DNA from 3 places in the Rouxiella sp. S1S-2 genome. Region 3 is predicted to be linked to each of the others. Evidence: predicted binding sites of a transcription regulator. Region 3 holds the regulator's gene; each other region holds the start of a gene.

Region 1 (10,972 bases), 4.2 Mb from region 3:
TCTGCGATTGGCCGCTGATGTTGAAAATACAGCTGATACGGTTCTCCGATTTGGGGTCATAACGCTCCAGGGCAAACAGTTTGTCACCCAGTTCAAACACCCGCTGACCGGCCTGAGGAGAAAACGCCGGGCGTGTACGCCTAATAGCGATCAGTTTTTTGATGCCGTTAAACACGACAGACCGCAGTGATCCCCGCTGCGTCAGTTCTTTTTCAACCTCATCGAGCTGGAGTTTCTTGCGGTTTATCCGTCGACTCAGGCCGGACTGATGCATGCCTTCAAGGTCGTTTTCACTGCCGAGCAGGCTGTGAATATAAATCGCCGGAACGCCCATAAACGATAGCAACAAAGCCTGCGCGGCCAGAAACTTGCTCGCCTTAAGCTCAATGCTGTCGTCCACTTCGGTGATAGCACTGAGATAATTAATATTCAGCTCATACGGCGAATGGGTGCCGTCGCCGTTGTCTTTATAGGAGACTCGCCCCTCTTTGCGCTGCGTCTCCTGTGCCAAATATTTTCGTTCGTTGTCATCAAGGAACGTCTCGGTGGGGCGTAAACCAATGCCGTCGTGGCTGGAGAGGAAGTTAAAATAGGTGGTCTTGGGATAGTGCGCTTCGGCGTTCAGGCCCTGCGCCCACTGGGTCAACGTGCGGGTATCCTGACGCAGGAAGGCGTGCAGCGTGAGCGGCGGCAGGGCGAACTGATAAACCATGTGCGCTTCATCGCCTTCACCAAAGTAGCTAATATTCTCGTGGTGCGGCACGTTGGTTTCGGTAATGATGCGCGTGCCGGGGATCACCTCGTCGAGAATAGTGCGCCACAGCTTGATGATGTTATGCGCCTGCGGCCGATGTATGCAGGTGGTGCCCATTTCCTTCCAAATGTAGCCAATGGCATCAAGGCGAATCGACTGCCCGCCGCTTGCCGCATATTGCAATATGACATCGATGCTTTCGAGCAGCACCTGTGGATTTTTAAAATTGATGTCGATTTGATCTTCGCTAAACGTGGTCCACAAATACAGTTCGGTGCCGTCGGCTTTGATAAACGGCGTCAGCAGCGGAGAGGCGCGAGGACGCACGACGCGGCTGTAGTCCAGCTCCGGATTGGCCTCGATGAAATAGTCGCGGTAGTAAGGCTCGTCGTTGATGTAGCCTTTCAGCCAGTCGCTTGAGCGGGATATATGATTGATAACACAGTCAAACATCAGGTTAAAGTTGGCGGCAAGGTGGTGAATGTCGCTCCAGCCGCCGAGATGGTCGTCGATGCGCCGGTAGTCAATGACGCTGAATCCGTCGTCGGAGCTGTAAGGGTACATCGGTAAAATATGAATATCGCTGATGCTGTCGCTTAAGTGCTGGTGGGCGAAGTGATTAAGCGTGGCGAGCGGCGGCTTGTCCGGTTGCGAAATTGTGTCGCCATAGGTGATGAGATAAATATTGGTGCCGTCGACCCACTGCTGTGAACGATGCGCACCGTAGTTCCATTTCTCGCCGAGGTGCAGGATTTTTTTTATCAGATCGCCAATGTGTTCTTTGGGATAGACCCTGCTCAGCAAGCTTTCCAGGCGAAGCACGAACTCAGGATTCACTGCACCCATAACCGTTTCCTTTATTATTCACATGATAAAAGATTAACTTTATAAAAGGTTAGTTGATAAACCGGGGGGCGAGGGGTAAAGGAAAGTAAAAGTGCACTCATGACGGGGGCAGCGGCAACCCGTCGGCCGGTGCCAACGGGCTGGAAAGAGGATTTGATCAAATTGTGCCTAAGGTGGCAACCATTACGGCTTTAATGGTGTGCATGCGGTTTTCAGCCTGATCGAATACCACGCTGAGCGTCGACTCAAACACTTCGTCAGACACTTCCATGCCGCCTTTCAAATCGTACTCTTCTGCCATCTGGCGGCCAAGGGTGGTTTGGTCATCGTGGAAAGCAGGCAGGCAGTGCAGGAATTTAACCGCAGGATTGCCGGTTTTCGCCACCATCGCCATATTCACCTGGTAAGGCCGCAGCAGATTGATGCGTTCTTTCCACACTTCTTTGGGTTCGCCCATTGAGACCCAAACGTCAGTGTAGAGGAAGTCCGCGCCCTTGACGCCAGCATCGATATCTTCAGTAAGGGTTATAGACCCGCCGTTTTGCTGAGCCAATTGCTGGCAGCTTGCGACCAGTTCGGCATCGGGCCAGCAGGCTGAGGGTGCAACCAGACGCAGGTCCAGGCCGCACAGTGCCGCCGCTTCAAGCAGCGAGTTGCCCATGTTGTTGCGCGCATCGCCCAAATACGCCAGCGACATTTGCCCCAGCGTTTTGCCCGGTAGATGCTCTTGCATGGTCAGCAGATCGGCTAAAAGTTGGGTAGGGTGGAATTCATTAGTCAGTCCGTTCCAGACCGGCACGCCCGCATGTTCGGCCAGCGTTTCGACAATTTCCTGGCCAAAACCGCGATATTGGATACCGTCGTACATTCTGCCCAACACGCGCGCGGTGTCTTTCATCGACTCTTTATGGCCAATCTGGCTGCCGCTCGGGCCGAGGTAGGTGACCTGTGCGCCCTGATCATAAGCGGCAACTTCGAAAGAGCATCGGGTGCGGGTAGAGTCTTTTTCGAAGATGAGCGCTATGTTCTTCCCTTTGAGGTAAGGCTTCTCGCTGCCGTTTTTCTTGGCAGTTTTTAACTCGGCGGAGAGCGTTAACAAGGTGTCAATTTCTGACGGGGTAAAATCCAGCAGCCTAAGAAAATGGCGTTTACTTAACAGACTCATGTGTCTATCTCCGAAACTTATCTAATGAATTAAAATTCAATTTATATGTATGAATATGCAATTACAACCCCCAAATAAAAACTTTGTCGTTTATAGTGGAGGCAAGCCGTCTGCTGTGTGAAAATAGCGTCTAAACGTCATATTGATTGAGGACAGAGGCATGGCAAACCGTGAATTGCTAGACGAACAACGTAATGAGACCCGCTTGATCATTGAAGAGCTGTTGGAAGACGGCAGCGATCCTGACGCGCTTTACACTATCGAGCATCATTTCTCCTGTGAGAAATTCGACGTTCTGGAGCGAGCAGCGGTAGAGGCCTTCAAGCTGGGCTATGAAGTGACAGACGCAGAAGAGCTGGAAATTGAAGACGGCTCGGTGGTGATGTGCTGTGATGTGATAAGCGAAGTGGCGCTTAATGCAGAACTCATCGACACGCAGGTTGAGCAGCTGGTAGCACTGGCAGAAGCCAACGGCGTGAACTACGACGGTTGGGGCACTTACTTTGAAGACCCGAACGGCGAAGACGGCGACGATGAAGATGATGAAGACGACGAAGAAGAAGACGAACACGCTGCGCCTAAAAACATTGTTGATAAAGACGACGACGGCAAACGCCACTAAGTCTTTAAATTAATCTGCTGCGCGTCGGCGATAAGGCGTTGGAAGCAGGTTCACCTTAGCTCGCGAGATTAAAGACCGAGTTTAGGGCATGAAGTAGAAATAAAAAAGCCGGCTTAGCCGGCTTTTTTATTGCATAAGCATGGTGTTAAAGCGGTTTCAGCATGGTGACTTCGCAGTCAACGTGACCGGTGCTGCCGAGCGCGCCGTCAATGTGTTCAAAGCCGAGATGCTCATACAGCGCTATGGCCTGGGTCAGGCTGGCGGTGGTTTCGAGATAACAGCGGGTAAAACCTTGATCTTTCGCGTAGGCCATGGCCTGCAGCGCCAGTCGCTTGGCCAGGCCTTTCCCGCGCAGGCTGGACATAAAATACATCTTCTGCAGTTCGCAGATATCGTCGGCTTCACCGATTAACGGGGCAACGCCGCCGCCGCCCGCTATCTTGCCGTTGAGTTCTACAACCCAGTAGGCACTGCGTGGCTGACTGTAAATTTCGCAAAGAATATCCAGATTGGGGTCGGCTACCGTATAGCCTTTGTCGGCGGTTAGGCCAAACTCGGCGGATACTTGACGAATAACCTGGGCGATCGCGGCATTGTCATCACAGGTGATGCGTCGCACCACGACATCTTGTTGTGTTGAGTCGATCACAGCTGTCGTCATATCAATAACTCAAAATTTTCATGGAGTGAATTTTCATAGAATGTCGGCGTCGTTTTTTTAATCATTTGCATTTAATACCGCGTGGCGCTGATTTTTGCAATTCTAAAAAAAACGGTGGAGCTTTCACTCCACCGTTGTTAGACATTACCGACTCAGCGTTGCTTACAGCGCGGCGATGGTAACCTGTTGTTCCTGAATCTTAATCTTGGCTTCGGCACAGGCCTGCAGTCTTTCGCGCTCTTTAGCGACTACAGCTTCTGGCGCACGCGCCACAAAGCCTTCGTTTGAGAGCTTGGCTTCAATGCGTTCGACTTCTGCATCCAGCTTGGCTATCTCTTTAGTCAAACGCTCAAGCTCGGCCTCTTTATCTACCAAACCGGCCATCGGGATCAGCAGCTCTGCACCTTCAACTAGCTTAGTCACAGAAACCGGTCCTTTATCGCCCGCCGCCAGCACGGTGATTGATTCCAAACGCGCCAGTGATTTGATAAAGCTCAGGTTCTGCTCTACACGACGCTGTGCATCAGCGCTGGCACCGCGCAACAGCAGCTCGAGAGGTTTACCCGGCGCAATGTTCATTTCGGCACGCACGTTACGAATAGCAATGATTGCCTGCTTGATCCATTCGAGATCGACCAATGCGCTTTCATCGGCTTTGTCGGCCGAAAACTCTGGGAAAGGTTGCAGCATAATGGTGTCTGCGGTGATGCCTTTCAGCGGTTTAACGCTCTGCCAGATGGTTTCGGTAATGAACGGAATAATTGGGTGCGCCAGGCGCAGCAAGCCTTCGAGTACTTCAACCAGCGTATTACGGGTGCCGCGAAGCTGTGCTTCAGTGCCGCCGTTCATGACCGGCTTGGTCAGCTCCAGATACCAGTCGCAGAACTGGTTCCAGGTGAACTCATACAGAATGCTGGCCGCCAGGTCAAAGCGATAGCTGTCCAACGCTTCACGGTAGATTTTCACCGTGCGATTGTATTCGGCAAGGATCCAACGGTCCGCCAGAGACAGCTGGCGTTCGCCGCCGTTCAGGCCACAGTCCTGGTCTTCGGTATTCATCAGCACAAAGCGGCTGGCGTTCCAAAGTTTGTTACAGAAGTTGCGGTAGCCTTCAAGACGCTTCATGTCCCAGTTGATGTCGCGACCGGTTGAGGCCAGCGCCGCCAGGGTAAAGCGCAGGGCGTCGGTGCCGTGCGGTTCAATCCCGTTCGGGAACTGCTTCTCGGTGCGCTTGCGAATTTTTTCCGCCAGCTGCGGCTGCATCATGTTGCCGGTGCGTTTTTCCAGCAGGTCTTCCAGCGAGATACCGTCGATCATATCCAGGGGATCGATAACGTTACCTTTTGACTTGGACATTTTCTGTCCTTCGTCGTCGCGGATCAGGCCAGTCATATAAACGGTATTGAACGGAACCTGTGGTTTGCCGTTTTCGTCTTTCACGAAGTGCATGGTCATCATGATCATGCGGGCAATCCAGAAGAAGATGATGTCAAATCCGCTCACTACCACGCTTGATGGGTGGAAGGCTTTCAGATCCGGCGTCTCGTTTGGCCAGCCCAGCGTCGAGAAGGTCCACAGGCCGGAGGAGAACCAGGTGTCGAGCACGTCTTCGTCCTGGCTCAGAACCACGTCTGCGGCAAGGTTGTTCTCGCGGCGCACTTCTTCTTCGTCACGGCCGACGAAAACATTGCCCTCGGCGTCGTACCAGGCCGGGATGCGGTGACCCCACCACAACTGGCGAGAGATACACCAGTCCTGAATGTCGCGCATCCAGCTGAAATACATGTTTTCGTACTGTTTAGGTACGAACTGGATCTCGCCTTGCTCAACCGCCTCAACCGCCACTTTGGCCAACGGTGCAGTTCGCACATACCACTGGTCGGTCAGCATCGGCTCAATGACCACGCCGCCGCGATCGCCATAAGGAATAGTCAGGTCGTGAGGTTTAATCTCTTCCAACAGGCCCAGCTCGTCAAACGCGGCCACGACGGCTTTCCGCGCGGCAAAGCGCTCAAGGCCACGGATCTGCTCAGGAATTTCGTTGCTGCACGCGTCGCTTTCTTCGCCTTTGGTGTCGAACACTTCAGCGGTCTGGCGAATGTCGCCGTCGAAAGTCAGGATGTTAATCATCGGCAGGCCGTGACGTTTACCAACTTCATAGTCGTTAAAGTCATGGGCAGGGGTGATTTTTACGCAGCCGGTGCCTTTTTCCATGTCGGCGTGTTCGTCACCGAGGATAGGAATACGGCGACCTACCAGCGGCAGAAGAACTTCTTTACCGATCAAGTCTTTATAGCGCGGATCTTCCGGGTTAACCGCCACGCCGGCATCGCCGAGTTCGGTTTCCGGGCGGGTGGTGGCTACCACCAGATAGTCTTTACCGTCGGCCGTTTTAACGCCGTCAGCCAATGGATAACGCAGGTGCCAGATGGACCCTTTCGATTCGCGGTTTTCAACTTCGAGGTCAGAGATCGCGGTGCGCAGTTTCGGGTCCCAGTTTACCAGGCGTTTGCCACGGTAAATCAGGTCCTCTTTATACAGGCGAACAAACACTTCTCGAACGGCGTTAGACAGGCCTTCGTCCATGGTGAAGCGCTCGCGCTCCCAGTCGACGGAGTCGCCGAGACGGCGCATCTGGCGCGTGATGGTGCCGCCCGATTCTGATTTCCACTCCCAGATTTTGTCGATAAAGGCTTCACGACTGTAATCTTTACGCGTCTTGCCTTCTTCTGCAGCGATTTTGCGCTCTACTACCATCTGAGTGGCAATACCGGCATGGTCGGTCCCCGCCTGCCACAGGGTATTTTTACCCTGCATGCGCTGATAGCGGATCATGGCGTCCATGATGGTTTGCTGGAAAGCATGACCCATATGCAAGCTACCGGTAACGTTCGGCGGCGGGATCATGATGCAGAAGCTTTCCTTACTGGTATCACCGTTAGGCTTGAAATAGCCCTGTTCTTCCCAGTGCTCGTAAAGCGGTTGCTCGATATCTTGCGGGTTATATGTCTTATCCATTTCGCTTCGTTAGTCTGTAGTCGTTGTATTGGCCGCAGGCGGTGTCGCCGTGGTCAAATTGAAGCCGACGCTGCGATAGGCTTTGTAGCGATCGCGCGCCAGCTGCTTTAAAGAATCTTCGTAAGGAACGAAGTCTACCACTTCATGGAAAGCGGTGGCAAAATCTGCAAATTGTCCAAGCAGGCTAATCAGCAAATCTCGCGGGGCATTTCCACGTTTTCCGGGCCAGCAAAGCTCGACGGGGGCGCCAAATCTCGGGCCTTCTCCCGCCAGATTGTGTGGCACAAACTGGTCGGCATCACGTTTCCACAGCGCCTCATCCAAGCGCTCTGCCTGCGGTTGATCTTCGCAGGCGATAAGCACGCGTTGACCCGCACGGTAGCGCAGCGCGGCAATCTGGCACGCCAGCGCCTCGTGGCTGCTGAGCCCGTCTGCGGCGTCGGGTGAGTCGAGAAGAAAAAATGTAGCCTGTTTCATGGTGTCTTCCTAACGCCATCCTCCCGCGCACAAGGCGGTGAAGGATGGGTTTACAGCAGTGGGCGATTAATCGTCGCCGTTAAGACCAGCACGGTTCAACAGGAACTGGGACAGCAGAGAAACAGGGCGACCCGTTGCTCCTTTGTTTTTGCCTGAACGCCAAGCGGTACCGGCGATGTCGAGGTGCGCCCAGTTGTACTTTTCTGCAAAGTGCGACAGGAACACGCCTGCGGTAATCGCACCGCCCGGACGACCGCCGATGTTAGCCATATCGGCAAAGTTGGACTGCAGCTGTTCGTCGTACTCGTCGCCCATCGGCAGACGCCACGCGCGGTCACCGGCCTGTTCGGAGGCAGTGATAAGCTCGTGGGCCAGCGGATTGTGGTTAGACAGCAGGCCGGTGATGTGATGACCCAGCGCAATGACGCAGGCGCCGGTCAGCGTGGCGACGTCTATGACCAGCTCAGGGTCGAAACGCTCAACGTAGGTCAACGCGTCGCACAGCACCAGACGGCCTTCAGCGTCGGTATTCAGCACTTCAACGGTTTTGCCTGACATGGTCGTTAAAATGTCGCCCGGACGGAATGCGCGACTGCCCGGCATGTTTTCACAACCGGCCAACACGCCCACCACGTTTAACGGCAATTTCAGCTCGGCCACAACGCGCATCACGCCGTAGACTGTGGCTGCACCGCACATGTCATACTTCATTTCGTCCATGTCGGCCGCTGGCTTAATGGAGATACCGCCGGAATCGAAGGTCAGCCCTTTACCCACCAGCACGATCGGCTTAGCGTCGGCATTAGGATTACCTTTATATTCCATCACCGACATCAACGATTCGTTTTGCGAACCCTGACCTACGGCGAGGTAGGCGTTCATGCCCAGCTCTTTCATCTGCTGCTCGCCGATGACGCGGGTGGTGATGTTGGAGCTGAATGCGTCGGCCAGCTGGCGCGCCTGTGAGGCGAGGTAAGCCGCGTTACAGATGTTAGGCGGCATGTTGCCCAAATCTTTGGCTGCTTTAACGCCGTAAGAGATTGCCAGACCGTGCGCAATGGCGCGGTCACCGCTGTTAAGCTCACGGCGAGTCGGCACGTTAAAGACCATTTTACGCAGCGGACGGCGCGGCTCAACGCGGTTGGTTTTAAGCTGGTCAAAGGTGTAGAGCGACTCTTTTGAGGTCTCTACCGCCTGACGAACTTTCCAGTAGGTATTACGTCCTTTAACGTGAAGCTCGGTGAGGAAGCAAACGGCTTCCATAGAACCGGTTTCATTCAGGGCGTTGATCGTTTTCTGAATAACCTGCTTATACTGGCGCTCGTCGAGTTCACGTTCTTTACCGCAGCCTACCAGCAAGATACGCTCGGACAGAATGTTTGGAACATGGTGCAGGAACAGGGTCTGTCCCACTTTTCCTTCCAGTTCACCGCGGCGGAGCAGGGCGCTGATGTACCCGTTGCTGATCTTGTCGAGCTGTTCAGCCATAGGTGACAGGCGGCGAGGTTCGAAAACGCCGACTACAATACAGGCACTGCGCTGTTTTTCCGGGCTACCGCTTTTTACACTGAACTCCATGCACTCTCCTGAATCTTAAAGACAAAGGCGGGGGGTACGGATAGAATAGCGCTTCCGTTACACTCTCCCGTCATTGATATAATGACCTGTGTTAACCTATACGGCGTAGAAATTTTATTTTGGCGGCTATAAGCATCTTCCTATAGGTCACCTAATTTTACGGTGTTGTAATACTATTTTAGCTGTGAAGGTTGCCATATGATGAGAAAAAATGACGGATTAGCGATGAAATTATCGATTTTCCTGCAAAAAGACAAGTTTTCACAGGCGTATTCAGCGTGATCATCATTAGATATCTGGTTAGGGAAACCTTCAAGAGCCAAATTGCGATCCTGTTTATTCTGCTGCTCATCTTCTTTTGTCAGAAGCTGGTCAGGATACTGGGTGCGGCAGTTGATGGCGATATCCCGACAAATTTAGTCATTCAGCTTCTTGGGTTAGGCATACCCGAGATGGCTCAACTCATCCTGCCGCTAAGTCTGTTCCTGGGTCTGTTGATGACTTTGGGCAAGCTCTATACTGACAGTGAAATCACTGTTATGCACGCCTGCGGACTCGGTAAAAGGTCATTAATCGTTGCTGCCATGCTTCTGGCGCTGTTTACCTCCGTTTTTGCCGGTATTAACGCATTTTGGGCGGGTCCGTGGTCATCGAAACATCAAGACGAAGTGATGGCCGAAGCGAAAGCCAACCCCAGCATGGCGGCGATGGTAGCGGGCCAGTTTACGCCTTCACAGGACGGCAATTCGGTGCTGTTTGTGGGCAACGTGCGCGGTAAAGAGTTCCACAATGTGTTTTTGGCGCAGCTGCGGCCAAACGGCAATCAGCGTCCTTCTGTTGTGGTGGCGGCTAAAGGCCACATGGACCAGCGCCCGGACGGCTCTCAGCAGGTCACGCTTGATACCGGCACGCGCTACGAAGGCACTGCGCTGTTGCGTGATTTCCGCATTACTGACTTCACGGACTATCTGGCGGTTATCGGCCATCGAACGGTTGAACTAGACAGCAGCGACGCCGAGCAAATGAGCATGACCTCGCTGTGGCATTCCACCGCCAAAGAGGCGCGCGCCGAGTTCCATTGGCGTCTGACGCTGGTGGTTTCAGTCTTTATTATGGCGTTAATGGTAGTACCGCTCTCGGTGGTGAATCCGCGTCAGGGCCGCGTCTTAAGTATGTTGCCGGCCATCTTCCTCTATTTGATTTTCTTCCTGTTGCAGAGCTCACTGAGGTCTAACGCAGAGAAAGGAAAACTGGATCCTATGATCTGGATGTGGGTAACCAACCTGGCCTATCTCGCGTTGGCCGTGGTGCTCAATGTATGGGATACCCTTCCGGCCCGCAGGATACGTGCACGTTTTAGAGGAGCGGCCTGATGTTTGGCGTTTTAGACCGATATATCGGACGCACTATTTTCAACACCATCATGATGACGTTATTCATGCTGGTTTCCCTCTCAGGGATCATCAAGTTTGTCGATCAGCTGCGTAAAGTGGGCCAGGGCAGTTATTCTGCGCTTGATGCTGGACTGTACACGCTGCTCAGCGTGCCAAAAGATATCGAAATTTTCTTCCCGATGGCCGCCCTGCTCGGTGCGCTGTTGGGGCTGGGTACGTTGGCTACCCGCAGTGAACTGGTGGTAATGCAAGCCTCTGGTTTTACCCGCATGCAGGTGGCCACTTCAGTAATGAAAACAGCCATTCCGCTGGTGCTGCTGACCATGGCGATTGGCGAGTGGGTGTCTCCGCAGGGCGAACAGATGGCGCGCAATTACCGTGCGCAGCAGATGTTTGGCGGATCGCTTCTTTCCACGCAAAACGGTCTGTGGGCGAAAGACGGCCACGATTTTATCTT
Region 2 (10,972 bases), 450 kb from region 3:
GACGGATTCTGCTCAAGAAGCTCTCGCACTTCTGCCGCGCTGTGGGCATCGGCCCAGTTGCGTATAGCCTGCATCGACATATCCTGACGCGCTACTTCACCTCGGTCGATAAGCACCTTGCCGATACTGCGGTAGGCATGACCGTTTTTACCGCCGTAGCCAAAGAACATCAGCGGACGACCGTCACCGTAGTCAACATAGCCGCTGCCCTGCACTTCCATCATGAAGTTATCCATCAGCGAGTTGGTATAGGCAACGGCATACTTACTGCTTAACGCCCCCGAATAAATGGCTGCACGGTCGGGTAAACGGCCACCGCGAGGTTTTGGCGGCATGCGGTACAGCGGATATTGGAACTCGCCCTGCGGCGTGTAACGCGCCTGTACTACCGGCGTGTAGTAACCGGTGAACTGCACGTTACCGAAATTATCCGCACCTTCCATCTGGTAAGCGCTCAAACCATGCTGGCTCAGCGTACGCGTATCGGCACCTGAGCGGACCCACTGCTCAATAGCTTTATAGGTACTGGTGTTACGGTTATAAAGAGAAGAGGATGCAGACTGCACCTCCAACACCTGATCCGCATAATCTCTGGCATTTACTGGCTTGCCGGTGGCGTTAGGCTCATTAACATACTCGAGCGCATTATCGAGTCGCCCATCCTTATACTGCTGTCCCCTGTCGGTGGGCCGTGATGAACAGCCGGCTAAAATGGCGATCACCAGTCCACTCAGCAAATACTTTGTCCAACGTCCTTTCATTAATGCACTCTCTTGCTCTGGGGAAGGGGAATATTTAAACGAGAACGATAACAAAGGGGGGAAGGGAAGGGAATTGTGCCAAACAAAAAAAAGCCTTAACGCAAAATGGCAGAAATTAGCAGCACAATGCGCAAAAATGGAGCAATAAACTGCTTTATCTCAATTAAATACAAAAAGGGGTTGCAACATTTAGCGTGGGGAGTATAGTTCGCCTCCATCGGACGCGGGGTGGAGCAGCCTGGTAGCTCGTCGGGCTCATAACCCGAAGGTCGTCGGTTCAAATCCGGCCCCCGCAACCAATTCGATGTTGTTTGATAAGAATTGGAAATGCGTTCGATAAGTACGTGATTTAATAGCGTATATAGTGTAGAGTAAGTCAGCAGTAAACGGACGCGGGGTGGAGCAGCCTGGTAGCTCGTCGGGCTCATAACCCGAAGGTCGTCGGTTCAAATCCGGCCCCCGCAACCAACTGACTGAAAGCATTAAAGTAGTGAGAAGTAACAGACTGTAGTAGACGGACGCGGGGTGGAGCAGCCTGGTAGCTCGTCGGGCTCATAACCCGAAGGTCGTCGGTTCAAATCCGGCCTCCGCAACCAATCTACTGAATTTTATATAAAGTCTGTTAAAAACAAGCACCCATCAGGGTGTTTTTTTTTGCCTGCAATTTAGAGAAACGGATACGCCACCGAGCGTTGAATCCCCTGCTTAGCGCCTTGCCAACATACCGCCTTCAGCAAAATAGGCTTTAATTCCTGCCAAAATCGATTCCGCCACCTGCTGTTGAAAATGACTGGTCTTCAATTTGCGCTCTTCATTGACGTTGCTGATAAAAGCCGTCTCTACCAGAATCGACGGAATATCGGGGGCTTTTAATACCGCAAATCCTGCCTGATCGACTTTATGCTTGTGCAGATGATTGACCTTTCCGATGCGCGTGAGCACCTCTTTACCAAATTTCAGGCTGTCGGTGACCGTCGCCGTTTGCAGCAAATCAAATAAAGTATGGTCAAGATAACGGTCGCCGCTTTTACTCACCCCGCCAATGCTGTCTGACTCATTCTGAGTCTGCGCCAGGAAACGCGCGGCCGCGCTGGTTGCGCCTTTGGTTGAGAGCGCAAATACTGAGGAGCCGTGCGCTGCGCGGTTGGTAAAGGCATCGGCGTGAATCGAAATAAACAGATCGGCACGCAGTTTGCGCGCCTTGGCGACGCGAACCTTTAACGGAATAAAAATATCTTCGTTGCGGGTCATATAAACCGTCATGTTGGGCTGCTGCTTAATGAGCTTTTGCAAACGCCGGGCAATCTGCAGCACCACGTCTTTCTCACGCGTTTTATATTTCCCAATCGCCCCCGGGTCTTCGCCGCCGTGACCCGGGTCGAGCATAATCACCAGCGGGCGCTCGTGCCCTGCTTTGCCGTCTTTCTTTTTCTCGGGCGGGAGCGTTCTCGCCACGTCTCCGCGGTTGTAATCCTCTAACAGTGCCAACAGCGGATCGTCCTGTTCACCGCCGCTGTTCTTCTCAGGATAAAGATCGACGACCAGACGATGGCGGAACTCTGCAACGGGCGGAAGAGTAAACAGGTGTGGTGCTGCGGTTTGCTTGAGCTCCACAACCAGCCGTACCGTGGATTTATCGAACTGCCCGACCCGTAACCGCTGAATATAAGGGTCACTCGCGTTAATCTTTTCACCCAACCCTTTAAGCACCGAGTTGAGCTGAACGTCTTCAATATCGACCACCACGCGATGCGGATCTTGTAACATAAACTGCTTATACTTGAGCGGCTGGCTCGACTCCAGCGTAATACGGGTATAAGTAGATGATGGCCAAACGCGTACCGCAACGACGTGCGAACTGGCTGCAGCACCCACGCGTGTTACGCTCAACAACCATGATGCTGCAACGCCCTGCAGGAGAAGACGTCGGCGAGAATTATGTTGTTCGTCAGGCATGTAGTCTCAAAGATATCAAAAGATGAGTAAAAGTAACAAAACGCAATAGGACGAACTTTAACGAATCGCCCCTCCCCTGTCATCCTTTGTATTGTCAGGATTTTTCAGTTTTTTGATTGTTAGAAATAATTGAATTTCAAAAACAGAGATTTCTTACTTGCCACAGGGTCATAAAAGAATAAAAATACAAAAATTACGAATAAAAATGCAAAAGAGGTTTTGCCGTGAAGGAACGAAGCACTGAACTGGTCCAGGGTTTTCGCCACTCAGTTCCCTACATTAATGCTCACCGGGGTAAGACTTTCGTTATCATGCTCAGTGGTGAGGCCATCGAACATGAGAATTTCACAAACATAGTCAATGACATCGGGCTGTTGCACAGTCTGGGCATCAGGCTGGTTGTGGTTTATGGCGCACGTCCGCAAATCGACACTAACCTGTCTGAGCATAACTATGAGCCGATTTATCATAAAAACACCCGCGTCACCGACGCCAGAGCTCTGGAGTTAGTGAAGCAGGCTGCGGGCCTTTTGCAGCTTGATATCACCGCGCGGCTCTCAATGAGTCTCAATAATACGCCGCTGCAGGGCGCGCACATTAACGTGGTGAGCGGCAACTTTATTATCGCGCAGCCATTGGGCGTAGACGACGGCATCGACTATTGCCACAGCGGACGCATTCGTCGCATCGATGAAGAGGCAATTCATCGCCAACTCGACAGCAACGCGATTGTCTTGCTGGGTCCGGTTGCAGTATCAGTCACTGGCGAAAGTTTTAATCTGGTTTCTGAAGAAGTTGCCACCCAACTGGCTATAAAGCTCAAGGCAGAAAAAATGATCGGCTTTAGCGCCGAACAGGGCGTTATTGACAGCGAAGACAACATTATCTCGGAACTTTTCCCGAATGAAGCGCAGGATTTCATTGAGAAAATTGAAGAGCGGAAAGACTACCAGTCTGAGACCGTGCGCTTCCTGCGCGGTGCAGTTAAAGCCTGCCGCAGCGGCGTGCGCCGCAGCCACCTGATAAGCTATCAGGAAGACGGTGCGCTTATTCAGGAACTGTTCTCGCGCGACGGTATTGGCACGCAGGTGGTGATGGAGAGTGCTGAACAGGTGCGTCGTGCCACGATAAACGACATCGGCGGAATTCTGGAACTCATCCGTCCGCTGGAGCAGCAGGGTATTCTGGTACGTCGCTCCCGCGAACAGCTGGAAATGGAAATCGATAAATTCACTATTATCGAACGCGATAACCTCACCATTGCCTGCGCGGCGCTCTACCCGTTTCTCGATGAAAAGATTGGGGAAATGGCCTGCGTGGCTGTGCATCCCGACTATCGCAGCTCGTCGCGCGGTGAAATGCTGCTTAAACGCGTAGCCAGCCATGCCAAGCAGATGGGCCTGACCCGACTCTTCGTGCTGACCACGCGCAGTATCCACTGGTTCCAGGAACGCGGCTTCAAGCCCGCCGACGTCGACGTTCTACCGATTCAAAAACAAGAGATGTACAACTACCAGCGACGTTCAAAAATCCTGATAGCAGATCTTTAATGGCCAAACGGTCAAATAAGAGACAAAAAAGGCGGAATGACTATCATCCCGCCTTTTTTATCATTTGCCGCTACCGTTAGCGAGAGGTCAGCCGCTCAACCAGGCCGCTACGCCTTTGCGTAGGCGTACTAATCGCCTTGGCTAATACCTTTTCACTGGCATAAAGCGACAGTTTTCGCTTGGCGCGGGTAATGGCCGTATAAACCAGCTCTCGCGTTAATACCGGTAAGAAATGGTTAGGCAGCACCAACAGCGTGTGCTCAAACTCCGACCCCTGCGACTTGTGAACCGTCATGGCATAGGCGGTATCATGCACCGGCAGACGGCTCGGCTGTACAGACTTTATTTGGCCATCGGGCAGCTGAAAATAAACCCTCAGCTCACCTAACTCATTGCGTAGGGCGATGCCGATATCCCCGTTAAACAACCCAAGGGCACTGTCATTGCGACTGATCATGACCGGCCTTCCTGCATACCAACGCCCGCCCAGTGCAGTTGGGCGACGAATTAGCCCCTGACGCTGCAGCAGTTGCTCGATGCGCTCATTTAATCCAGCAAGGCCAAACGGCCCTTCACGCAAGGCACAAAGCACCTGAAATTCGCTAAAAGTCTTCAGTATATCGGCAGGTGGCGCGGCATTAACCACCGCCTGCAAGTAGGGGCGATAACCCGCCACACAGGCATTGAGCAATGATTGAAAATCATCCGTTTCATTGAGCGGGAAACTGGCCACGTCGGGCAAATTTTGCGACAGCACCCGGCGGGCTGCGTGGCTGTCGCCGGAATTAACCGCGGCGGCTAGCAGACCAATGCCCGACTCGGCATCAAAGCGGTAGCTCTTACGCAGCAAGCAAAGCGTATCGCGCACGCTGGCAGGATGTTCACGTTCAGTGCCTTGAAGCGGGCAGCCGGTTAAACGCGCCAACTGTGCGGCGCGCGCTTGGCTGTAACCCTGCTCGGCGAAACGGCAAATATCGCCCAGCACCGCGCCAGCCTCTACCGAAGCCAACTGATCGCGGTCACCAAGAAAAATAACGCGTGCCTGAGCAGGCAACGCCGCGATCAGTCGGGCCATCATCGGCAGGTCGACCATTGAGGCTTCATCGACCACCAGCACATCAATATGTAGCGGATTTCCCCGATGATAACGCATTCGTTGGCTATTAGGCTGTGCGCCGAGCAGGCGGTGGAGCGTTGAAGCTTCATCGGGGAACTGCGCTCGCTGAGCTTCAGTAAGCTCAAGCCTTTGGCTGGCCTGCCCCAGTGACTCCGTCAATCTTGCTGCTGCCTTACCGGTTGGGGCTGCCAGTTGGATACGTAAGCGGCTCTCGGGATTAAGTTGCACCAACGCGGCCAAAAGTTTGGCCACCGTTGTCGTTTTACCGGTACCCGGCCCGCCAGAAATAATGGCAATACGACGGGTCGCGGCCACGGCGGCAGCGACTTTCTGCCAGTCAATGTCGTCCATACTGGCGGGGCCAAACAGCTGGTCAAGCACTTGACGCAGCCGCACTTCATCCACGAAAATTTCGCTATTTTTCTCAATAAAATCAATCTGTGGCGAGGTGTTTTCATCAATGAAAAACGCGGCAACCTGGCCTTCATCCTGCCACATTCTTTGCAGATACAGACGCTGCTGTTGCAGCACCAGCGGCGTAGCGTGAGTTCCGTCGCTCACCGCCGTATGCTGTTGCAACAGTTCAAGCCAGGCGGACTCATCGGGCTCGTCGGCCGCTAACCACATCGCATTCGCTAATGCCGGAAAACGACCTTCAAAAAGCCGATCAGGCTGCAGTTCATCAAGGCGTAAACACACGTGACCACGCCCTGCTTCAGCACTGAGGCTGGCAGCGGCAAGCATCATCGCCGGATTCTCGCCCGCCACCATGCGCGCAAACTGCACGTCCAGCGCCCGCAGCGCACCCAGCGCCATTGCCTGTTCATACAGTGAAATCATTACGCCACCTCCTGCGGCAAAGGCAGGCCTTTAAACAGCGCGTCCATCGACTTAATAAATTCCTCGCTGGGGCGGTGACGGAAAATGCCGTTGTTAGGATGCTCGGCATCTACGCCGCGCAAAAACAGATAAATGACACCGCCAAAATGCTGTTGGTAGTTATAGTTTGCTAACCGGTGCTGCAAATAGCGATGCAGGGCCAGCGTGTAAAGTTGATATTGAAGGTCGTACCGGTGGTGAGCCATCGCATTTTCCATGGCTGACTGCGTATAGGCACTGCTGTCTTCTCCCAGCCAGTTGGACTTGTAGTCGAGCAGGTAATAACGCCCTTGCCAACAGTAAACCAGGTCGATAAAACCCTTTAGCATGCCACGCACTTGCTGAAAGTTTAACGGCGGACACTGCGCAGAAAGGCTGTCGTGCGCACGCGCCAGGGCGTCAAGTTGCTCGGATTTAAGCAGCCCATCAATCGGCAAATAAAATTGCAGTTCGGACTGGTGTTGTGAAGGATCCAATGCGCTAAGCGACATCTCATGGTCGTCAAGTGGCGTGCTCAATACCGCATTGACCCACTCTTCCAACACGGGCAGCCATGCGGCGTCATAGCCTTGAGCCTCCAGCATCTCTTGCAACCAAGATGTCTCTACCGGCTGACTAAAGTCGATTTCCTCAAACAAACTGTGCAAGAAAGTCCCGGGCCCTGCACCACGAGGGAAACTGTGTGGCGTCATTTGCGGCTCGCGGTCCTGCGGCTGTTCGCCGGCGGCGTCAACATCCAGCTTCGGTAAAAGATCCTGAGCCAGCGCCGACCCGTGCTGCTGTAAACCCGAATAGCTGGTCACTCGCCAAAAATCAGCAATAGTGCGGCTTACCTGCGCTGCGACAAGCTGTGAAGACTCAACAACCGGCGGGATCCACACCGTTTGCTCATTACCACCGGCAGGTGAAACAGCAATATTTTCATCAGCCAGAGTCTGTAAACACTCGGCAAGATAGCCTGCATCACCCGCCTGTCCGTTTTGAATCAAATAACCCATCGCACCGAGATGTATATCAGTATCACCCTGTTTTTTGCGATTACCCTGCATCAATGGCGCAATGCCGAGACTACAGTGATAAACCGATCGGGTGAGTGCCACATACAGCAGACGTAAATCCTCCGCCAGTCGCTCTTCTTCTGCCAACTGTAGGCTCTGTTCATCCTCACTCAAATCAAGCAGTGCCGCGAAGCTGGTACGGTCATGGTAAAGACCTTTCTGCTGCTGACGGAAATTACTGATAAAGGGCAGCCAGACCAACGGATACTCCAGCCCTTTTGACTTGTGGATAGTGACAACTTTAACAAGGTGTTTATCACTCTCAAGCCGCAGCTGCTGGCTTTGTGACTGTGTGTCTGGTTGCGCTATTTGCTGAGCCAGCCAGCGCACGACGGCGTGTTCACTGTCGAGTTGCGCCGCCGCCTCCTGCAACAGTTCGCCCAAATGCAGCAGATCGGTGAGTCGACGTTCCCCTCCGGGATTAGCCAGCAAGTCTTCGGCAATATGGCGGCTTAAAATAAGACCTTTGAGCATCGGCAGTACGCCCCGCTGCAACCAGCGTTGGCGATAGCCGTCAAACTCGTCCACCAGCTTGTCCCATGCGAGCTCGTCTTGACTTAACGCATCCAGAGTCAACGCATCCAGCCCCATCAGGCCGGTTGCCATAGCGCTGCGCAATGTTCTCTCATGCTCCGGCGTCAATACGGCCTGCAGCAGCCAAAGTACATCCATGGCCTCAGGTGTATCAAAAACGCTGTCGCGATTTGAGAGATAAACCGAAGGAATATTGAGCACCGCAAGCGCATCACGAATAAGAGCGGCTTCGCGGCGACTGCGAATAAGGATAGTAATATCAGATGCCTGCACGGGACGACGTTTGTCTCCAGACACCAGCCACGCCTGCTGCCGCTGACCGGCGGTGAGCCAGTCACGAATCTGCGCAGCACAGTGCTGGGCCATAAACTGCTGATAATCGTTTACGCCAACGCCTTCACCAGGCTGTAGCCAACACTGCAGCCCGGGCTGTTTTTCTCCTTCCAGCTCAAAGCATAGGGCGGAATTTTTAGGCGCAGGCTGCACCGAAATAAAGGGGATTTCCGAGAACAAAAACGGTGACGGCAGCCGCGAGAATAGCTGATTGACACTCTTTACCATAGAAACCGACGAACGCCAGTTGGTGTCCATGGTGTAATGAGCACTCACTTCGGAACGTGCACGCATATAGGTAAAGATGTCAGCCCCGCGGAACGCATAAATCGCCTGCTTGGGGTCACCGATTAGCAGTAACCCACACTCAGGCTGGTTACCGTAGAGGCAGTGGAAGATACGATATTGCTGCGGATCGGTATCCTGAAATTCATCAATCATTGCCAGAGGATAACGCTGACGTATTGCCTGAGCCAATAGCTCACCCGAAGGCTGACGCAGTGCGTTATCAAGGCGACTTAGCAGGTCATCAAATCCCATCTCGGCGCGCTGGCGCTTCTCTTCGGCAATTGACCGACGTATTTCATCTAACGCGCGGGCAATCACCAGGTCACGGATGCTCAGTGGTTCTTCGTAAAGAAGGTCTATAGCATTAAAAACGGTGTGTTCTGGCGGCTGCCCTTTCTTTGTTTTCTCAAACAGTGTCGATTGCCTAAAACGCTCAAGTTCTTTCGGCAACGTGTAGCTTTCGGTCGGTTGAGAGGCCCAATCACCGACAGAGGCCAGCCAGTTAGGCAGATAACGACTGCTGTAGCTTCGCTTGTCGACGCCGGATTGGGTGATTTCACGCTCAAAGTCAGCGGCGCCCGTGCGCCACTGCTGTTTAATATCATCAATTCTGTCAACGATCCGCTGATGACGACTTTCAAGCGTTTCATTGCTATCAGGGGGAAAGCGCAACTGTGGTGCTTCGCCGTGAAGATAAGAGGAAAGGTCGGCAAGCAGCGCTTCCGGCCCACTCCACTCCTGCGACACCGCGCGTGCAATATTCAAAGGCAGTGGATAACAGTAGCGCCGCCAAAAATCCGCACAGGCCTGACGGCGCAGCGGCAGTTCATCCTGAATCAACGTTTGTTCAAAAAGAATGCCGGATTCGAACGCATTGTGCATCAGCATGCGCTGGCAGAAACCGTGAATGGTGTAAATCGCCGCCTCGTCCATCTGTCGCTCGGCAGCCAACAGGGTTGAGGCCGCCTCAGACAAATCGGCGATTTCAGTCATCAACATGGTCAGCACCGCGTTATGACTTTCACCACGAATGCAGGCCAGCCGCAGCTCGTGGATATTGCTGCGTATACGCCCGCGCAGCTCTTCGGTTGCCGCCTCGGTAAACGTCACGACCAGAATTTCTTCTACAGTCAGTCTGCGGGAAAAAGCCGCTTCCTTACCCAACCCCAGCAGCAGCCGCAGGTAGAGCAAAGCCAGCGTAAACGTTTTTCCGGTACCCGCAGAAGCCTCAATCAGTCTCTCGCCAGACAGCGGCAAAGTGAGAGGATCGAGCCTGTGCGGGATAATTTCTTTCATTATTTATTAACCTGATGTGGAAAGGTTTTTTGTAAACTTGAGGTTGTTGGATAGGTTTTCCAACCCGCAGGGGCGGCGTACTCTGGCGTTTTACTGTCATTGCCAGAAACCTGCGAAAGCATGGCAAAGCCGGTTTGGCTGATAACCGCCTGATGATAGAAGTCTGCCAGCTCTTTTTGCGTCAGCCCCTCAATCACGGCAATCACTTTTTCACGCGTGTTAAATTTGTCGTTACCACGGCTAAAGTCTTCACCAAATCGCCCGACCTCCTCGCCCATGGTTTGCGGACGCTGCTGCATTTCGTTCAGCAACCCTTGCTTGTACTGAGCAAACTCGTTGTCCTTCATGGCTCGCAGCCGCTGTTCAGCCTGAGGGTAAAATGCCAGATAGCGCTGGTAGAGATATTTGGGCTGCTTGCTGTTACTTTGCAGCAAGAATCCAATTCCCCACTGCTTGCCCACCGGCATCGGGAAAGCAAACACCGCATAGCCGAGCTGTTCCTGAGTGCGCAGTTGGCTGTAGAACCAAGGCTGAATAATTTGCCCCAGCAGAGCGCAATAGCCCATGCTTCGGACTTCATCATAGCCGACCGGCACATAGACTGCCGCCAGCGCGGAGTCAGTCGAGGTGCCCACTCGCTGCATATTTACCTTTTGACGATGGTTAACGATGATGCTGCTGCCACGCCACCACTGAGTACCCTGCGGTTTTATTTTGCTCTTAATATTATCGACCATTTTTTCAACCTGAGGCGCCGTCATATTGCCCATTACCAGGACTTCCAACGCTCCTTTATCAAGCAAGCTTTTGCGATAATCGATAACCTCCTGCAGCGTGATGCCCTTGACCATCTTTTCGCGGACTTCACGTTCGCTGTAAGGCAGTCGGGAGATCAACTGTACCGGCTGCAGCGCCAGCTCGAAGGCTTTACCCTTATCTGCGGCTGCCAGGCGCTCCAGATACCAAGATTTGGCCTGTTCCAGTTGCTCGGACGTGGGCACTATCTTTGGATACTGTTCAACCAGTTCGCTCAGCAAATCGGGAAGATGGTCCGTAAAGCCGTTGGCATTAAACTCCAGACCGTGATCCGGAGAGGTCGAGAAACTGATGCCGCCAATCGATGCCTGATAGCTTAGTTGGTCAAATGCGACCCCCGTCAGATAGTCGTTAAGGCCGTAGAGTACCTGCTTTCTGGCCGTA
Region 3 (10,972 bases):
GATTCTGAGCGTTAGAATAGCCACTGACTTAAGAGCAATAATGGAAAATTTATGCGCATTCATATTCTTGGGATTTGCGGCACGTTTATGGGCGGACTGGCAATGCTGGCCCGCGCACAGGGACATCAGGTAACCGGATCGGACGACAACGTCTATCCACCGATGAGTACGTTGTTGGAAAGTCAGGGAATTGAGTTGATTCAGGGCTACTCACCCACTCAGTTAGACCCGCAGCCAGACCTGGTTGTCATCGGCAATGCGATGACGCGAGGCAATCCATGCGTTGAAGCGGTACTCGAGCAGGGTATCCCTTATGTTTCGGGTCCACAGTGGCTTCACGACCACGTACTTCCAGGCCGCTGGGTGATTGCCGTCGCCGGTACACATGGCAAAACCACCACTGCGGGCATGGTGACGTGGATCCTCGAAGAGTGCGGTTACGAGCCAGGCTATGTGATTGGCGGCGTACCGGGCAATTTTGATGTGTCTGCGCGCTTGGGCAATAGCCCATTCATGGTCATCGAAGCTGATGAATATGACTGTGCGTTCTTCGACAAACGTTCCAAATTTGTTCATTACAGCCCGCGTACGCTTGTCCTTAATAATCTCGAATTTGATCATGCCGATATTTTCGATGACTTAAAGGCGATTCAGAAACAGTTCCATCATCTGGTCAGGCTGGTTCCGGGACAGGGTAAAATCATTCTGCCCGAGCACGACACGCCGCTTAAACAGGTTATGGCGATGGGATGCTGGAGCGAACAGGAATTTGCCGGTGACGGCTGCACCTGGAATGCCAAGAAAACCACGCCGGACGCCAGCAAGTTTCAGGTCATGCTTAACGGCGAAGTTGCCGGCGAGGTTTCGTGGTCGCTGGTGGGTGAACATAATATGCACAACGCCCTGATGGCCGTTGCCGCCGCGCGCCACGTGGGGGTTAATCCTGCCGATGCTTGCAGGGCGCTGGACGGGTTCATCAATGCGCGTCGTCGTCTGGAGCTTCGTGGTATTGCCAACGGCGTGAGCGTGTATGACGATTTTGCCCATCACCCTACGGCTATTCTGGCGACACTGGCTGCTCTTCGTAGCAAAGTGGGCGGCACTGCGCGGATCATTGCCGTGCTTGAGCCTCGTTCAAATACCATGAAAATGGGCATGAGCAAAAACGAACTGGCCCCTTCTTTGGGACGTGCTGATGAGGTATTCCTGCTGCAGCCGCAAAATATCCCGTGGCAGGTGGCTGAAGTTGCCGAACGCTGTATTCAACCGGCGCACTGGCATGCCGACGTTGACGGGCTGACGGACATGATTGTCAAGACGGCTCAGCCGGGCGACCATATTCTGGTGATGAGCAACGGTGGTTTTGGCGGGATCCACAGTAAATTACTGGCGGCGCTTGAAAAAAAAGCTGAGTCTGCGGCTAACCGGAAGTAAGCGTTAAACCCTAAAAAAAGCCCTCGCAAGCGAGGGCAAAAGGGTGTCGTCGGACAGGACGACGAGGGTTCGGTAGCGCCAGAGAACGGCGTATTAATTGTTTATATTCAAATTATTAGGGTAAAGCCGTTCTCGCCAATATTTCGTTGTTACTTATAAATTTCGGCAGTCGCGTGGTAGTTACCGTCATTACGTGCTTCGATGACACGATAAGACGATGCCCCTTGGCTGTCTGCTTTCTGAGAAAGCTGCTGGCGAATATCGCTAGGCACGCCATCGATACCACTTACGCTGATTGTGCCGACAGACTGCAGGTTTTCAGCCTGCTGATTTGTCACGAGTTGAGCAGCAGAAGCGCCGAACGATACGGCAGAAAAGAGAGCCAATGCGGCAATAGCTGTAGTGATTTTCATGATAATTTCCTCATTTACCTTTGCACGACCTGTCTTGACGGTAAAAATTGCAGGTGAAGACGGTCACACGGTTTAATTGATGGACTTATCAGAACTGTAAAAAAGGGCGTTATGCCAAACGGGGTCGCGTGAGTCTTGCGAACGGAGGTTTGTGCACATAATGCAGAATTTTTGCAGCGATAAATCCGTTTTATCGGCGGCATTTGAATGGATATTCAAATCTCGTCTTATAACAAGGTTGTGATGCCTTAACTCAATGTGATTCACATCACGAAAACAAGTGTACATCTAATAACGTAAAATATTAATAGTTTGCTAATAGTTTTTAGGGGTGTTAAAAGCCCACTTATTGCCTTTTTTATAACCAAAAAGCATAATAGATGATTATTTATCGAGCGACTGCGCCTAAACATTATTTAAATCAATTTGTTAAGTTGATTTAGCTATATGTGCGATATCTATCAGATGATTATGCTGCTTAAGCTGGGAAGTGACGAATAACACGAGGGTACTGTGGGACGAGGGAAGAATATTGGGTCAGCCGGCGCGATGCGCGGCGACCCTGAACTATTACAGCTCTTGTTCAAACAGGCTTAAAATTGCATCGTAAAGTTGTTTGACAGTAAACTTGCGTGCCGGGGTAATAAAAATGGTGTCGTCACCTGCGATGGTGCCAAGAATGCCTTCTGACTTACCCAATGAGTCTAGCAGGCGGGCGATAAGCTGCGCAGCACCCGGACTGGTGCGAATGACAACCACGGCATCATTGTAGTCGATATCCAGTACCAAGTTTTTAAGCGGACTGGTGGTAGTGGGAACCCCAATTTCTGCCGGCAAACAATACACCATCTCCATCTTGGCGTTGCGCGTTCTTACCGCACCAAATTTGGTCAGCATGCGCGAAACTTTGGACTGATTGATGTTTTCGAAGCCATCATCTTGCAGTGCGACAACGATTTCACCCTGAGAGCTGAACTTCTCTTCCTTCAAGAGAGCCTTGAAAGCTTTGATTAAATCTTCCTGTTTAGCAGGATTACGCATTTTGCACCCATAGAATCACGATGATAGTGCGTTGATTATGCATATATTTGCATTTTTATGCAATCCTGCAAAAGGAAATTAAGCAAGAAAGAGTTAACTTTTATAGGTTCAGGTTTATTTCATAATTATTAACTTAAATGAATATGCCGAATGAATGAATTAGCACAGGCGCTAATATTAAAATTATTTTAATAAAATAACCATTAGTTGATAATAAATCCTCTTTTCATTTAATTTACTAAAATTAGATGGTTACTTTTCTTCGGCTTGGTGGTATCCCTTCGTTTTATCTCAATGATAAGAAAAACAAAATAATCAAAGCACATCGATAGCGCCCTATTTTAAATTCTGCGCCAGCTCGCAATCTCTCTATAAGCCGTTTGTTTTTAATACGGCTGTTTACTAAGGTTATTAAGTGAATGAATGCGCGGTATTTTTAACGTCATTTAAAAAGGAGTATAGGATGAAAGTTGCAGTCCTTGGCGCCGCAGGTGGTATCGGACAGGCCCTCGCTCTTCTACTTAAGACCCAATTGCCAGCTGGCTCTGAACTCTCTCTGTATGACATCGCCCCCGTCACTCCGGGTGTGGCGGTAGATCTCAGCCATATACCAACCGCTGTTAAAATCAAAGGATTCTGCGGGGAAGATGCAACCCCCGCGTTAGTAGGGGCAGACGTTGTTCTGATTTCTGCCGGTGTTGCCCGTAAACCTGGCATGGATCGTTCGGATCTCTTTAATGTTAATGCCGGCATTGTGCGTAATTTAGTGCAGCAGATTGCGGTTACCTGTCCCCAGGCCTGCATCGGAATTATTACCAATCCGGTCAATACTACGGTGGCCATAGCGGCCGAGGTCATGAAAAAAGCCGGCGTCTATGACAAGAATAAACTGTTTGGTGTAACCACGCTGGACACGCTGCGTGCCAATACGTTTGTTGCCGAGTTAAAAGGAAAACAGCCTCAAGATATAGAAGTACCGGTTATTGGCGGCCATTCAGGGGTAACTATTTTGCCTCTGCTTTCTCAGGTACCGGGTATTACGTTCTCCGACAGTGAAGTGGCTGAGCTCACGAAACATATTCAAAATGCAGGTACTGAAGTTGTTGAAGCCAAGGCAGGCGGCGGTTCGGCAACGCTTTCTATGGGGCAGGCTGCGGCGCGGTTAGGCCTTTCACTGGTGCACGCAATGCAGGGTAAAACCGGTATTGTTGAGTGCGCTTACGTAGAGGGAAGTGGCGAATACACCCGTTTCTTTGCTCAGCCGATATTACTGGGTAAAAATGGGGTCGCCGAACTCAAAGAGTTCGGCAAGTTAAGCGCATTTGAACAACAGGCGCTGGACTCGATGTTGGACGTTCTGCGTAAGGATATAGAACTAGGTGAGCAGTTCATTAACAACTAATCCATAACAATAATTTTACCCCTGTTCCTCATTATCCGCCGGAAACTCTTTCGGCGGTGTACTTTTTGCGCTAGTTGTTGCCCTGGGCTGATGCGCTTTAATTCGCATTTTTCTTTCAAGCAATTCGTCAGTTTTCGGACAGAAATATCGACTCGGCCAAATTTCCGACGGGTGCAATTGTAACGCATTTGCAATTATCCATTCACCCTTTGGCCACGGGCGTGAAAGTGCATTAGCCAAAGTTGAAGAACTTAATCCTGCAGATCGCGATAAGGCTGCCAGAGTCGTTCGCTGTTTATGCAATGATGCGATGATATCAGCGTGGTGCCAATCTTCTTTCCGTAAAAACATAGTCGCTCCCTTTTATAATGAGCCGGCAAATTTACTTCCTAAATAATAGGGTGTTTTCAATATTCTATTAGGAAACATATAAGAGCAAATTTTCGTACTTTGTTCAAACGCCTTTCTCAAAAAGAACAATTATTTTTCATCATTAAATGAACGAATTATACAAACTACTAGTTCATGTTTTGATATTCAATAACTGGCTGTTATTTAAGGGTTTATGTGGTCAAGTCGAGATTATTAGAAAGTGATATTTGAATTAATGGATTTTATTAAGAGCGTACGAGCACAATTAAATTGTTTAACTTCCGTTTTCCTTTCTAATAAATTAAGCCGCATAAATAATTTTTTAACAATGCATGTTATTGAATATGTTATGTTTTAATTTAATAAATACTTTAATATTAAAAATTAATTATCTTGTGGTGGTAAATAAGTTGCTCGATTTACATTTTATCCATAAAAATATTTCATCACAAAAGCTTAAGTAATGGTGTTTTAATTTATAGATGCACAGTGGTACTGTGTAGTGGTATAAGTTAGCATTCAATGTAAAGGCTTTTCTTCATTGGCTTCGCAAGAACAAAAATAATCAACCAAATATGCAGGGTGTTATTTTCAATTATTATTCTCCTGTATTAATTAGAGAGTGACTTTATGAATCAAGAGTGGTTTTCTGCTAAAGAACTGATTAGTTTTACCGGCCTCCCTTCGACAACACAGGGAGTTCATAATATGGCTCGCCGACAAAACTGGCTGAGACGTCGGCGCTTTGGTGTTCAGGGAAGAGGTGTGGAATATCATGTTGAAAGTTTGCCGGTAAAAGCAGCCTCAAAGTTGGCACTGAATGAGCAGTCTGCAGAATATCTGTACTCAACCTTTCAGGATCCTTTGGCCATTTGGATCGAAAGTTATAAACAGCTACGTGAAGAAGAGCGAAATATGATTATTACCTTTATTGTGCGTGAAGGTATGACCGAAATGATAAATAGGCTGAATGTTTCCAATAAAAGTATTTATTAAGATTTTAATTGAACGCTTTATCACCCTTTTTTAATTGGCTGTTGATGTAAATGTGTCATCTTATGTGTTAATTGTAGAGCGTACAGCATAAGCATGTATAAATTTTTGCTGTTATTTCTATGAGTTAAGACTAATAAAAGGAATGCCATGAAAAAGGAATGGTTTGCAGCGAAAGATCTCGTTGGAATTAATGGACTCCCGACTTCAACACAGGGAATTCATGGAATGGCAAGAAGACAGGGATGGGAAAAAAGACGCCGCATGGGTGTGCAGGGCAGGGCCGTTGAATATCATATCGACAGTCTGCCGAATATGACGAAACCAGCGTTAATTATTCAGGAAAAATCAGCAGAATATTTGTGCGCTTCCTATCACGACCCTTTACTCATATGGATTGAGAGTTATAAGCAACTTAGTGAAGCCGAGCGCGAACAGATCGTATCTTTTATTGTCCGTGAAGGTATGACGGCGATGATCAAACGTATCTCATTCAGTGATGAAAAATCTCATTAAGTCAGGCCGCCCAAAAAAAGGGCAGCCTGATGGTACGGCCGATTTAGAAATCGCGCTTCACGGCTAAGTGAGCGAGGCCTTCCAGGGCCTGCCGGTAGGGTGATTCAGGCAACACTTGCAGTGCGGAAATCGCCTTGTCAGCCTCTTCTTCAGCGCGTTGGCGCGTATAATCTAGCGAACCCCATTGATGCATAGCCGCAAGCACGGGTTCCAGCAAGTGTCTGCCGTTGCCCTGCTCGATAGCCTCGCGGATCATGGTGGATTGCTGTGCATCACCGTGCTTCATGGCATGCAGCAGCGGCAGCGTAGGTTTGCCCTCATTGAGGTCATCGCCAGTATTTTTGCCTAACGTGTCGCCATCGGCGTCGTAATCGAGCAAATCGTCAATCAGCTGGAAGGCAGTGCCCAGATAGCGGCCGTAGTCCTGCAGTGCGGTTATCTGCGCATCACTGCCCCCGGCAAGCATGGCGGATGCCTGTGCAGCAGCTTCAAAAAGACGCGCCGTTTTGCTGTAGATAACCTGCATATAGCTATCTTCAGTAATGTCCGGATCGTTGCAGTTCATCAATTGCAGCACTTCACCTTCGGCAATCACGTTCACTGCTTTGGCCATTAACGCCAGCACAGGGAGCGATTCCAGGTCAGTCATCATCTGGAAAGCGCGGGTGTAGATGAAATCGCCAACCAGCACGCTGGCTGCGTTTCCAAATGCAGCATTGGCGGTTGCTTTGCCACGACGCATATTAGACTCGTCCACGACATCATCATGCAACAGCGTTGCAGTGTGAATAAACTCTATCAGCGCGGCAACGGTCACATGCTTGTCGCCGCCGTAGTTAAGCGCGCGTGCAGCAAGAACGGCAATCATCGGGCGAATTCGTTTACCACCACCGCTAATGATGTAATAGCCTAGTTGATTGATGAGCGTAACATCTGAGTTCAACTGTTCGAGAATTGCCGCATTAACTGCAGCCATATCCTGTTCGGTGAGGTCGGTAATCTGTTCTAGGTTCATTGTGATTTTTCGGCTGTATTTCTCTTCACCGCAATGAGAACGGGCTCACATTGGCACATGATGCAAACTGTAGCAGAGATTGTACTTGAAAAATGAGTGAGATAAACGAGTTCCAGTGAACTGCGCTTTTTTTCTTCTTTTCTAGTGATTGTGCTCTTGTCTTATGCTGATTTTTTGCGTAGAATTCGCGCCCTATTGTGAATATTTATAGCGCCCTCTGGACTATACAAAGTTGAGTGCGCGGAAAGCGGAGTTTTATATGTACGCGGTTTTCCAAAGTGGTGGTAAACAACACCGAGTAAGCGAAGGTCAAACTGTTCGCTTGGAAAAGCTGGACATCGCAACTGGTGAAACAATTGAGTTTGACCAAGTTCTGATGATCGCTAACGGTGAAGAAATCAACATCGGCTTGCCTTTAATTGCTGGCGGTGTGATCAAAGCAGAAGTTGTTGCTCACGGTCGTGGCGAGAAAATTAAGATCGTTAAGTTTCGTCGTCGTAAGCACTACCGTAAGCAGCAGGGCCACCGTCAGTGGTTCACTGATGTTAAAATCACCGGCATTAGCGCTTAAGATTAGGAGAGCGGAACTATGGCACACAAGAAGGCTGGCGGCTCCACCCGCAACGGTCGCGATTCAGAAGCTAAACGTCTGGGCGTAAAACGCTTTGGCGGCGAATCAGTTCTGGCAGGCAGCATCATCGTTCGCCAGCGCGGCACCAAATTCCACGCTGGTATCAACGTGGGTTGCGGTCGTGACCACACTCTGTTTGCTTTGACTGACGGTAAAGTCAAGTTCGAAGTTAAAGGCAAGGACAACCGTAAATTCATCAGCATCGAAGCTGCTTAATTTACCGTTCTCGTCTAGATAGATTGATGTAAGCCCCGCAATTAGTTGCGGGGCTTTTTACATTCTGTTGGCCAACACCGGCAAGAAAATGGACGTCAGGAAAACTGACTTCAACGCAGATTCTCATTTTGCTGTACACTTTATGTGCTATCGCACTGCTTCCTTTGGCGAAGCCTGAGACATTTTTTTACGCTGGCAAGTAGCCTGTCTTCTGTCCTGCGGAGGTTGACCTTAACCGGTTGATTTACTGCTTTGATGGGCATTGCAGTGGCAATGTTGTCTGCAATCGACCTGTGAATGCAACCAGGAACAGAACAAGACCTGATGGCTAATTCAAGCATCCGGGTGAATGATTTACGGAGACAGTTCAAATGAAGTTTGTAGATGAAGCGACGATCCTGGTCGTAGCGGGCGATGGCGGTAATGGTTGCGTTAGCTTCCGCCGCGAAAAATATATTCCACACGGCGGTCCTGACGGCGGTGACGGCGGAGACGGCGGCGACGTATTTCTGATCGCTGACGAAAACCTGAACACCCTGATCGATTACCGCTTTGTAAAATCTTTCCGTGCCGAGCGCGGCGAGAACGGACAGAGCAGAGACTGTACCGGCAAACGCGGCAAAGATATCACCATTAAAATCCCCGTCGGTACTCGCGTACTGGATCAGGGAACGGGTGAGGTCCTGGGCGACATGACACGTCATGGCCAGGTACAGCTGGTCGCTAAAGGTGGATGGCACGGATTGGGTAACACCCGATTTAAATCGTCCGTTAACCGTTCTCCGCGCCAGAAAACCATGGGTACCAAAGGTGAACTGCGCGACCTTTCCCTGGAACTGATGCTGCTTGCCGACGTAGGGATGTTGGGTCTGCCAAACGCAGGCAAATCTACCTTCATTCGTGCTGTTTCTGCCGCAAAACCAAAAGTTGCCGATTATCCATTTACCACCCTGGTTCCAAGCCTGGGCGTGGTGCGTATGGACAGCGAGCAAAGCTTTGTGGTGGCCGATATTCCAGGTCTGATTGAAGGCGCTTCCGACGGCGCGGGTCTGGGTATCCGCTTCCTCAAACATCTTGAGCGCTGCCGCGTATTGCTGCACCTTGTTGATATTGCGCCAATCGATGAATCAGATCCGGTTGAAAATGCCAAAATCATCATCAACGAGCTGAAGCAGTACAATGAGAATCTGGCATCCAAACCACGTTGGTTAGTCTTCAATAAGATTGACGTTATCGGGCAGGAAGAAGCCGAGCGTCGTGCAAAAGAGATTGCTGAAGGCATGGGCTGGGAAGGCGATTACTTCCTGATTTCTGCCGCTAACCGTGACGGTGTTAATGCGCTGTGCTGGGAAGTGATGAAGTTCATCAACGCCAATCCTAAGCACATGTCCGTTGAAGCAGCCGTGCCAGAGAAAGTTGAGTTCATGTGGGACGATTATCACCGTGAACAGCTGGCAGAAGTTGAAGAAGAAGACGACGATTGGGACGACTGGGATGATGAAGACGACGAGGGCGTTGAAATCATTTACGAGCGTTAATCACCTCGTAATACAGAACATTATTGTTATGAAAGGTCGCATTTGTGCGACCTTTTTTATACGTCGTAGTCGAGATGTGCAGAGGTGCTGTTTTGAGTAAAAGCTTGTTCCGGTAGCCAGCATTGCGCACTTAACCCGCTGCTTTCAAGACGATTTTTAAGCTCAAGCCTTCCGCCGTGAAGATTAAGAATACGCAGGACAATATTCAGTCCTAACCCACTGCCGCCAAAACGCTGATCTGCTCGTCTAAAGGCCTGAGTCAGCTCTCCTGCCGTCTTCTCGTCAATCCCTGGTCCGCAGTCATCTATCTGTAATAAAACGCCCTGATTGCTTTGGGTGAGCGATATTGTTATGTCACTGTGGTGCGGACTGTAGCGATAAGCATTTTCAACCACGTTTCGAAGCATCAGGCGCAGCAGAACCGCATCGCCCTCCACCGGTGGTACCCCGTCGTGTTTGACTATCAACTGCTGCTGATGGCCTGCCAGCATTTCGCTGAGTTCCTCATGCAATGGCCGCACGACATCGTTGAGCAAATCTACTTTCTGATATTGGCCCTGAGCAAAATTCTGCCCAGCGCGAGAAAGCATTAAAAGCTGTTCTACGGTGTGCATCAACAGGTCGATACGGCCTATCAGCATGCTGCTGCCGTCAACGCCATTCTTCTCCATTAACTCAAGATGAAGGCGCAGTCCAGCCAGCGGCGTACGCAGCTCGTGCGCGGCGTCGGCAGTGAACAATCTCTCTTGAGCAATGGTTTTCGACAGTCGGGTAAAAAGTTGGTTAAGTGCGTTGGTTACCGATACCACTTCCTGAATTTCGCTATTCAACGGTAACGGAGAAAGATTGTCGGCAGAGCGTGTTTCAAGGCGGCGCTGCAGCTGTTTAAGGGGTCTGATTATCCAGCTTATTGCCCAGAAACTTAACAGCAGCGTCACCGCCAGCATGGTTAACGACGGAGCAATCAGCGAGGCAATGGCTTCGGCAATCTCTTTTTCGACGTGGGCGTTGCGCACTTTGGCAGACAGCGTGTCATTGACCAGCAAATTAATCTGCTCCTGGCTTTCATGCCACAGCCAAAAAACGCTAATGAGTTGGGTGACAAATAAAATCAGAGCCAGCATCACCAATAGGCGGCGGCGCATGCTGGTCATTTTGGCATGTCCAGTCGATAACCGATGCCGCGCACGGTATGAATTAAGTCTTTACCCAGCTTGCGACGCAGGTTGTGCATATGAACTTCGAGAGTGTTTGAACCAAGATCGTCCTGCCAGGAGTAAAGATCCTGCTGCAGCAGCTCGCGATTCACCGTTTGTCCGGCACGCATGATTAGCCGAGACAGAATGGCGAACTCTTTGGGCGTAATCTCAACCAGTTGTTCTTGATGATAAACTTGTTGAG

What was found. Region 3 encodes ArgR, which controls arginine synthesis, uptake and breakdown. Its sites were predicted from a motif close to ANTGAATAAAAATACANT; they were not measured.
Positions count from the first base shown of each region.
Region 1: the regulator ArgR is predicted to act here: its motif matches at 2,789-2,806, upstream of argF (ornithine carbamoyltransferase).
Region 2: the regulator ArgR is predicted to act here: its motif matches at 2,891-2,908, upstream of argA (amino-acid N-acetyltransferase).

Region 1 covers NZ_WFKL01000001.1:4,902,575-4,913,546, reverse strand. Annotated here, with positions in the region: gene GA565_RS22460 (alpha-amylase family glycosyl hydrolase) at 1-1,600, opposite strand, end outside; gene argF (ornithine carbamoyltransferase) at 1,758-2,765, opposite strand; gene rraB (ribonuclease E inhibitor RraB) at 2,926-3,387, shown strand; gene GA565_RS22445 (GNAT family N-acetyltransferase) at 3,533-4,048, opposite strand; gene GA565_RS22440 (valine--tRNA ligase) at 4,211-7,066, opposite strand; gene GA565_RS22435 (DNA polymerase III subunit chi) at 7,076-7,543, opposite strand; gene pepA (leucyl aminopeptidase) at 7,610-9,121, opposite strand; gene lptF (LPS export ABC transporter permease LptF) at 9,400-10,494, shown strand; gene lptG (LPS export ABC transporter permease LptG) at 10,494-10,972, shown strand, end outside.
Region 2 covers NZ_WFKL01000001.1:1,195,042-1,206,013, reverse strand. Annotated here, with positions in the region: gene mltA (murein transglycosylase A) at 1-761, opposite strand, end outside; tRNA gene GA565_RS05540 (tRNA-Met) at 984-1,060, shown strand; tRNA gene GA565_RS05535 (tRNA-Met) at 1,153-1,229, shown strand; tRNA gene GA565_RS05530 (tRNA-Met) at 1,281-1,357, shown strand; gene amiC (N-acetylmuramoyl-L-alanine amidase AmiC) at 1,467-2,717, opposite strand; gene argA (amino-acid N-acetyltransferase) at 2,942-4,267, shown strand; gene recD (exodeoxyribonuclease V subunit alpha) at 4,344-6,224, opposite strand; gene recB (exodeoxyribonuclease V subunit beta) at 6,224-9,772, opposite strand; gene ptrA (pitrilysin) at 9,772-10,972, opposite strand, start outside.
Region 3 covers NZ_WFKL01000001.1:747,324-758,295, forward strand. Annotated here, with positions in the region: gene mpl (UDP-N-acetylmuramate:L-alanyl-gamma-D-glutamyl-meso-diaminopimelate ligase) at 52-1,434, shown strand; gene yhcN (peroxide/acid stress response protein YhcN) at 1,584-1,847, opposite strand; gene argR (transcriptional regulator ArgR) at 2,418-2,888, opposite strand; gene mdh (malate dehydrogenase) at 3,352-4,290, shown strand; gene GA565_RS03530 (helix-turn-helix transcriptional regulator) at 4,306-4,641, opposite strand; gene GA565_RS03535 (DNA-binding protein) at 5,293-5,658, shown strand; gene GA565_RS03540 (DNA-binding protein) at 5,806-6,171, shown strand; gene ispB (octaprenyl diphosphate synthase) at 6,215-7,186, opposite strand; gene rplU (50S ribosomal protein L21) at 7,446-7,757, shown strand; gene rpmA (50S ribosomal protein L27) at 7,776-8,033, shown strand; partial or broken gene GA565_RS24925 (EamA family transporter) at 8,144-8,256, shown strand; gene cgtA (Obg family GTPase CgtA) at 8,405-9,571, shown strand; gene pmrB (two-component system sensor histidine kinase PmrB) at 9,628-10,725, opposite strand; gene pmrA (two-component system response regulator PmrA) at 10,722-10,972, opposite strand, start outside.